Regions from separate parts of the Herbidospora sp. RD11066 genome, predicted to be linked through region 1. Evidence: riboswitches for the same ligand, from Rfam matches in the RefSeq annotation. Region 1 holds a riboswitch; the other holds the start of a gene.
The links. A riboswitch is a leader RNA that binds a small molecule or an ion and turns the genes downstream of it on or off. The one in region 1 is predicted to bind glycine.
Positions count from the first base shown of each region.

Region 2: linked by a shared signal. The riboswitch ahead of gcvP (aminomethyl-transferring glycine dehydrogenase) and the one ahead of gcvT (glycine cleavage system aminomethyltransferase GcvT) in region 1 are both predicted to bind glycine.

Region 1 covers NZ_BAAGDO010000004.1:618,920-623,103, reverse strand. Annotated here, with positions in the region: gene ACYQ78_RS19650 (aldehyde dehydrogenase family protein) at 1-81, shown strand, start outside; gene ACYQ78_RS19645 (3-oxoacyl-ACP reductase) at 89-853, shown strand; gene ACYQ78_RS19640 (gamma-glutamyl-gamma-aminobutyrate hydrolase family protein) at 850-1,551, shown strand; glycine riboswitch at 1,568-1,665, shown strand; glycine riboswitch at 1,666-1,760, shown strand; gene gcvT (glycine cleavage system aminomethyltransferase GcvT) at 1,794-2,870, shown strand; gene gcvH (glycine cleavage system protein GcvH) at 2,867-3,256, shown strand; gene ACYQ78_RS19625 (L-serine ammonia-lyase) at 3,267-4,184, shown strand, end outside.
Region 2 covers NZ_BAAGDO010000002.1:254,889-259,072, reverse strand. Annotated here, with positions in the region: gene gcvP (aminomethyl-transferring glycine dehydrogenase) at 1-2,159, opposite strand, end outside; glycine riboswitch at 2,196-2,297, opposite strand; glycine riboswitch at 2,298-2,393, opposite strand; gene ACYQ78_RS07600 (MerR family transcriptional regulator) at 2,434-3,054, opposite strand; gene ACYQ78_RS07595 (bifunctional nuclease family protein) at 3,201-3,671, opposite strand; gene ftsR (transcriptional regulator FtsR) at 3,757-4,184, opposite strand, start outside.

The sequences.
Region 1 (4,184 bases):
TCGGGCCTGGGCCGCGAACTGGGCCCCGACGCGCTGACCGCCTTCACCGAGACCAAGAACGTCTTCATCGCAACGGAGTAGGAAGCACATGCAACGCTTGCAGGACCGGGTCGCCGTGATCACCGGCGCCGCCGGGGGCATCGGAATGGCGACCGCGCGCAGATTCGCCGAAGAGGGCGCCAAACTCGTGCTCGCCGACCTCGACGAGGAGGCCGGACGGCGCGCCGCCGAGGAGGTCGGCGGGATCTTCGTCAAGGCCAACGTGGCCGAGGAAGACGACGTCGTCCGGATGTTCCAGACCGCCTACGACGAGTTCGGCAGCGTCGACATCGCGTTCAACAACGCCGGGATCTCCCCCGCCGACGACGACTCGATCCTGACCACCGGCATGGACGCCTGGCGCCGCGTCCAGGAGGTCAACCTCACCAGCGTCTACCTGTGCTGCAAGCACGTGCTGCCCTACATGCAGCGGCAGGGCAAGGGCTCGATCATCAACACCGCCTCGTTCGTGGCGGTCATGGGGTCGGCGACCTCGCAGATCTCCTACACCGCGTCCAAGGGCGGCGTGCTGGCGATGACGCGTGAGCTGGGCGTGCAGTTCGCCCGCGAGGGCATCCGCGTCAACGCCCTGTGCCCCGGCCCGGTCGACACCCCGCTGCTGCGCGAGCTGTTCGCCAAGGACCCCGAGCGCGCCCAGCGCCGCCTGGTGCACGTGCCGCTCGGCAGGTTCGCGCGGGCCGAGGAGATCGCCGCCGCCGTGGCGTTCCTGGCCTCCGACGACGCGTCGTTCATCACCGCCGCCGAGTTTTTGGTCGACGGCGGCATCTCCGGCGCCTACGTGACGCCCCTGTGAGACCGGTCATCGGCATCACGTGTTACGCCGAAAAAGCACAGTTCACGGTCTGGGACACGACCGCGGCGCTGCTGCCGTGGGACTACGTGAGGCACGTCGAACGGGCCGGTGGGCAGCCGGTGATCCTGCCGCCCACCGGTGACCCGGGCGAGCTCGCCGGCCGTCTCGACGGCCTGATCGTGGCCGGGGGCGGCGACATCGACCCCGGCCGGTACGGCGGCGTCCAGCACCCGAGAACCGGCTACATCCGCGACTTCCGCGACGACGCCGAGTTCTCGCTGGTCAAGGCCGCCCTGGCGCAACGGCTCCCGATCCTCGGCATCTGCCGGGGCCTCCAGGTGCTCAACGTCGCCCTGGGCGGCACGCTGATCCAGCACCTGCCCGACGTGTGCGGCACCGACCGCCACTCTCCGGCTCCGGGGGTCTACGGCAGGGTTCCGGTACGTCTTTCCGGACCATTGCGGCGGCTCTACGACGCCGAAGAGATCACCCCCGCCCACTACCACCACCAGGCCATCGACCACCTGGCGCCCGGCCTGACGGTCACCGCCCGCGCCGACGACGGCACGATCGAGGCGGTCATGCTCGACGAGACGGTCTGGGCGGTCCAGTGGCATCCGGAGGCCGACGAGGAGGCGCCGGTCTTCGGGTCGTTCGTCACCCGCGCCGGGTTCCGCCCGGCGGTGAGGGGCGGCTAGGCTGACCGCACACCGGTGATCCCGCGCGGGAGAGTGCCCTGGCATCCGGCCAGGGCCCCTGAAGGAGCAAGCCCTCCCCGCGAACCTCTCAAGGCAAAGGACCGTGCGGGCGAGGTGTCCTCTGGAAAGCAGGCCTGTGGCCTCGCCGAAGGTGAAAGTCCGGCAAAACTCGGGCGAAGCTCTCAGGCACCCATGACAGAGGGGGAGGATGCTGACATCCGACCTTATTCGAGGTGCGCTTCATGTCCCGACCGACCCCGCTGCACGAGGTGCACAAGAGCCTCGGCGCGACCCTGACCGACTTCGCCGGCTGGCTGATGCCGCTGCGCTACGGCAGTGAGTCGGCCGAGCACACCGCAGTCCGCACCACCGCGGGGCTGTTCGACCTGTCCCACATGGGCGAGATCCACGTGACCGGTCCCGGCGCCGCCGACGCGCTCGACTTCGCGCTGGTCGGCAACCTGGGCGGCCTGGAGCCGGGTAGGGCCCGCTACACGATGATGTGCGAGCCGGGCGGCGGCATCGTCGACGACCTGATCGTCTACCGGCTGGCCGCCGACGAGTTCATGGTGTGCGCGAACGCGTCCAACTACCTCAAAGTGGCGGCCGAACTCACCGACCGCGCCAAGAACCACGACGCCGTGGTCGACGACCGCTCCGACTCCTACGCGCTGCTGGCGATCCAGGGCCCGAACTCCCCGGAGATCCTGGCCAAGCTGACCGACGCCGACCTCGCCGGGCTGAAGTACTACACCGGTCTCCCCGGCACCGTCGCGGGCGTCGAGGCGCTGATCGCCCGCACCGGCTACACCGGCGAAGACGGCTTCGAGCTATTCGTGAGCGCCGGCGACGCGGTGCCGCTCTGGCACGCGCTCATGGAGGCGGGCCGCGACCACGGCCTGGTCCCCGCGGGCCTCTCCGCCCGCGACACGCTCCGTCTCGAGGCCGGAATGCCGCTGTACGGCAACGAGCTCACCTCGGCCACCACCCCCGCCGACGCCGGTCTGGCCCGGGTCGTCCGCTTCGACAAGCAGGGCGACTTCGTCGGCAGGACGGCGCTGTCCGGCGTACAGCCGGACAAGCGCCTGGTCGGCCTGGTGATGCGGGGCCGGCGGGTGCCCCGCCACGGTTTCGCCGTCGTCGACGCCGAGGGCACCCCCATCGGCGAGGTGACGAGCGGCGCCCCCTCGCCGTCGATCGGCCGCCCGATCGCGATGGCCTACGTCGAGGTGGACGCCACCCCCGCAGCCGTGGACATCCGCGGCTCCCACGAACCGGTCGACGTCGTTGACCTGCCTTTCTACAGGAGGAAGAAGTGAGCAGCATTCCCGACGAGCTCAGCTACACCAAGGAGCACGAGTGGGTCGCCGGGCTGGACGACGGTCTGACCGTCACCGTCGGAATCACCGCCTACGCCGCCGAGTCGCTGGGTGACGTGGTCTTCGTCCAGCTTCCGGAGGCCGGGGCGCGGATCGAGGCGGGCGACGCGGTCGGCGAGGTCGAGTCGACCAAGTCGGTCAGCGACATCTACGCCCCCGCGGGCGGCGAGATCGTGGAGATCAACCAGAGCGTGGTCGACGACCCGTCCCTGGTGAACAGCGACCCCTACGGCGACGGCTGGCTGTTCCGCATCCGCGTCGAGGGCACCCCCGAAGACCTGCTCACCAGCGAGGAGTACGCCACCCTCACCGCCGCAGAGTCATGATCCCCCTCTGATGGCGATCAGCGTCTTCGACCTTTTCAAGGTCGGCATCGGGCCGTCCAGCTCCCACACGGGCGGCCCGATGGCCGCCGCGCACAAGTTCGCGCGCGGCCTGCTCCACAACGGTCTCCTCGAGAAGACCGCGAAGGTCCAGGTCATCCTCTACGGCTCGCTCGGCCTGACCGGCAAGGGTCACGGCAGCGACAAGGCCGTGCTGCTGGGCCTGTCGGGTGAGAAGCCCGAGCTCGTCGACGTCGACGCGGTCGAGGGCATGCTGGCCGCGATGCGCGCGGCGGGCACGGTGTCCCTGATGGGGCAGCGGGTGGTCCCGTTCGTGGTCGGCGACGACCTCGTCTTCGAACGCAAGATCTCGCTCCCCGGCCACCCCAACGGCATGCGCTTCACGGCGTGGGGCGAGGCGGGCGACGTCCTGAGAGAGAAGATCTACTACTCGGTCGGCGGCGGCTTCGTCGTCGACGAGAACGCCACCGGCGCCGACCGCATCAAACCCGACGACACCCCGCTCCCCCACCCGTTCCTGACGGCGAACGAGCTGCTGGCGCAGTGCGCCGAGACCGGCCTGTCGATCTCCGGCCTGATGATGGCCAACGAGAAGGCCTTCGGCCGCACCGAGGCCGAGATCAAGTCACGCCTGGTCGACCTGTGGCGCGTCATGGACGAATGCGTGCGGCGCGGCTCCTCCCGCGAGGGCGTGCTGCCGGGCGGGCTGAAGGTGCGCCGCCGCGCCCACCAGCTCCAGCGTCAGCTCCAGAGCGAACCGGCCGAACGCGACCCGCTCCAGGCGATGGACTGGGTGACGCTGTTCGCGCTGGCCGTCAACGAGGAGAACGCCGCGGGCGGCCGCATCGTGACCGCGCCCACCAACGGCGCGGCGGGCATCATCCCGGCCGTCATCTCCTACTACACGCGG
Region 2 (4,184 bases), on a different contig from region 1:
ACCGCGACCGGGCCGACGCCGGGGCCGCCGCCGCCGTGCGGGATGCAGAAGGTCTTGTGCAGGTTCAGGTGGGACACGTCGGCGCCGAACTCGCCCAGTTTGGCCAGGCCGACGAGGGCGTTGAGGTTGGCGCCGTCGACGTAGACCTGCCCGCCGGCCTCGTGGACCTTCGCGCACAGGTCGACGATGGTCTGCTCGTAGACGCCGTGGGTCGACGGGTAGGTGACCATGATCGCCGCCAGCCGGTCGGCGTGCTTGGCGATCTTGGCGTCGAGGTCGGCCATGTCGACGTTGCCGTCGGCGTCACAGGCGACCACGACGACCCGCATGCCCGCCATGACGGCGGAGGCGGCGTTGGTGCCGTGGGCCGACGACGGGATCAGGCAGACGTCGCGCTCGTGGTCGCCCCCGGCACGGTGGTAGGCCCTGATGGCCAGCAGGCCGGCGAACTCGCCCTGCGACCCGGCGTTGGGCTGGATGGAGACGGCGTCGTAGCCGGTCACCTCGGCCAGCCAGTCTTCCAGGCTGAGGATCAGGTCGGTGTAGCCGTCGGTCTGCTCGGCGGGCGCGAACGGGTGGATCGACGCGAACTCGGGCCAGGTGATCGGCTCCATCTCGGTGGTCGCGTTGAGCTTCATCGTGCACGACCCGAGCGGGATCATCGACCGGTCGAGCGCGATGTCCTTGTCCTGGAGCCTGCGCAGGTAGCGCAGCATCGCCGTCTCCGACCGGTAGTCGTGGAAGACGGGGTGGGTCAGGTAGCCGGTGGTCCGCTGGAGGCCCTGGGGCAGCGCGTCGTCGGTGGAGATGTCGAGATCGTCCACGGAGGGGCCGTCGACGCCGAAGGCCGTCCAGACGGCGCTCAGGTGCGCGGAGGTGGTTTTCTCGTCACAGGCCACCGCGATGTGGTCGTCGCCGTCCTCGCGGACGTTGACGCCGAGGTCCCGGGCCGCCGCCGCGACCGCGGCCGCGCGGCCCGGCACGCGGGCGGTCACGGTGTCGAAGAACTCGTCGTGGACGACCTCGACGCCCCCCGCGCGCAGCCCCGCGGCCAGCACGGCGGCGTGCCGGTGGGCCCGCAGGGCGATCCGGCGCAGGCCCTCGGGGCCGTGGTAGACGGCGTACATCGACGCGATCACCGCCAGCAGGACCTGGGCGGTGCAGATGTTGCTGGTCGCCTTCTCGCGGCGGATGTGCTGCTCGCGGGTCTGGAGCGCCAGCCGGTAGGCGGGGCGGCCGTCGGCGTCGATCGACACGCCGACCAGGCGTCCGGGCATCTGCCGCTGGAGGCCCTCACGTACCGACATGTAGGCGGCGTGCGGACCGCCGAACCCGAGCGGGACGCCGAAGCGCTGCGACGATCCGACCGCGATGTCGGCCCCGAGGGTGCCGGGCGCCTCCAGCACGGTCAGCGCGAGCAGGTCGGCCGCCACGGTCACGACCGCCCCGGCCGCCTTGGCGCTCGCGGCCAGCGCCCGGAAGTCGGCCACCCGGCCCGAGGCCCCCGGATACTGCACCAGGATCCCGAAACATTCGGGCAGCTCACCGGTGTAGTCGGACTCGACGAGGGTGATGCCGAGCGGCTCGGCGCGGGTGGCGAGCACCGCCTTGGTCTGCGGGAGCGCGTCGGCGTCGACCACGAACACGTCGGCCTTGACCTTGGAGGCCCGGCGGGCCAGCGTCATCGCCTCGGCGGCGGCGGTGGCCTCGTCCAGGAGGGAGGCGCCGGCGACGTCGAGGCCGGTCAGGTCGCTGACCACGGTCTGGAAGTTGAGCAGCGCCTCCAGGCGCCCCTGCGAGATCTCCGGCTGGTACGGCGTGTAGGCCGTGTACCACCCCGGGTTCTCCAGCACGTTGCGCAGGATCACGCCCGGCGTGATCGTGTCGTGGTAGCCCAGGCCGATCATCGAGGTCAGCACGGTGTTGCGGGCGGCCAGCGCGCGCAGTTCGGCGAGCGTCTCGGGCTCGGACAGCGCGGGCGGCAGGGCGAGGGCCCCGGCGGTGCGGATCGAGTCGGGGACCGCCACGGCGACCAGGTCGGCGACGGTCTCGTAGCCGACGGCCTCCAGCATGCGGGCCTGGGCGGCGTCGGAAGGACCGATGTGGCGGGTGGCGAACGGCGGGGCGTCCAGGTCACGGAGCGGTGTGCGGTCGGTCATGACAGGGAACTCCAGGGCAGGCGAGACCGGGCGGTCTCCCCCTCTGTCATGGAACCTGAGAGCTTCACCGGACGACGACGGCCGGTTTTCCCCTTCGGTGAGGCGCCGCCTGGACGGCGGACCTGCTTTTCAGAGCTGCCTCGCCTGGCGGTACGGGTGCCTGAGAGATTCCGGGGAGGTTTGCTCCTTCGGCGCCCCATTCAGTGCAGATGGGGACTCTCCCGCGCAGGGTCGATGGCTACAACCACCTTACCCGTACCCCTGAGCTGGGGTCTCAACCGGTCTTCCGAGCCCTCCGCCGCTGGGCCAGTTCATCGGAGGGGTGGTCGGCCTCGTCACTGTCGGGGCCGACCGCGAGTTCCCCCGGCAGCTCCGCGAGTGATCCCTCGACCTCGCGCCAGACCCGGCCGAGGGCGATGCCGAAGACCCCCTGCCCTCCTTGGAGGAGGTCGATGACCTCGTCGGCGGAGGTGCACTCGTAGACGCTCACGCCGTCGCTCATGAGGGTGATCTGGGCGAGGTCGTTGACCCCGCGGTCGCGCAGGTGCTGGACGGCGGTGCGGATCTGCTGGAGGGAGACCCCGGTGTCGAGGAGCCGTTTGACGACCTTGAGCACCAGGATGTCGCGGAAGCTGTAGAGCCGCTGGGATCCGGAGCCCTGGGCGGGCCGGATCGTCGGCTGCACCAGGTCGGTGCGCGCCCAGTAGTCGAGCTGGCGGTAGGTGATCCCGGCGGCGGAACACGCCGTGGGACCGCGGTAGCCGATGTCGTCACGCACCGCCGCGGGCCGCTCGTCGAACAGCAGGCCCTGCTCACCGGCGCGCTCCCGCGCCGACTCACGCTGAACCGCGTCGTGCTGGTCGGCTTTGTTACCCTCGCCGCTGCTGACCGCCACTGCGGACCTCCGGCTTTCTCTCATCCCACGGTCTGATCTGGGGGTACGCGAACTACAACCGTGGATTCACTTGCACCGTAGGACTGGGGAAAGGCACAGTCAACGACCGCCCCCGGCGCGTCGTGAAGGTGAGATAACCCCTCAACTCAACCCGCACGGCCGAAATCCTCGGGGCTGATGTTGTCCAGGAACTCCCGGAACTTCTCGACCTCGTCCTCCTGGTCATCGGCCATGCTGACGCCGTTCTCCCGCATCACGTCTTCGCTGGCGAAGATCAACGCGTCGGTCCGGAGGGCCAGGGCGATGGAGTCGGAAGGACGTGCGCTTACCTCTACGCCGTTGGAGAACACCAGGTCGGCGTAGAAGATGCCGTCACGCAACGCGACGATGTTGACGCGTTCGAGTGAGACCTTGAGCGCGCCCAGCACGTTGCGGAAAAGATCATGGGTCAGCGGTCGGGGCGGTGGCTCGTCCGCCTGGGCGAGCGCGATCGCCGTCGCCTCGGTCATCCCAATCCATATCGGCAGGTAGCGGTCGCCGTTCGCCTCCTTGAGAAGGACGATCGGCTGGTTCGAGGGCATCTCCACCCGGACCCCCACGAACTCCATCTGCAACACAGGCGCTCACTCTCCGGGATGCGGCATTTCACCAGGTATTCAACTCACCAGGCATTCAACGTAACACCCACGCGCCGGACCCGCGTCAACGGCCGAGTGAGCCGCGGACGGCCCCTTCCAGCAGCGCGGCGTGGATACGTAATAACAACCCGGTGATCTCCCGTGCCGATTCCCCGGCATGGTCGATGGCCCCCGGGGCCCGGCGGCGCAGCAAAGGTGCGACGGCCTGCTCGACCAGGCCCGCCTCGCGTTCGGCGGCGGCCTTGACCGTGCGCAGGTGCCGGGCGTGCAGGCCGAAGGAGGCCAGCGCGCCCACGCTGCGGGCGATCTCGAGGGACGCCTCGTCGTAGAACCGGGCCGTCGAGGTGATCAGGCCGTAGTCTTCGAGCTCGGCCAGCGTCTCCTCGTCGATCTCGGCCGCGGCCAGCAGCTCTTCCCTGCTGAGCCGCACGGCCACCGGCTCGCTGTCGACCCCCCGTGGGCGCGACGACTCGTCGAGCTGGGTCTTGATCA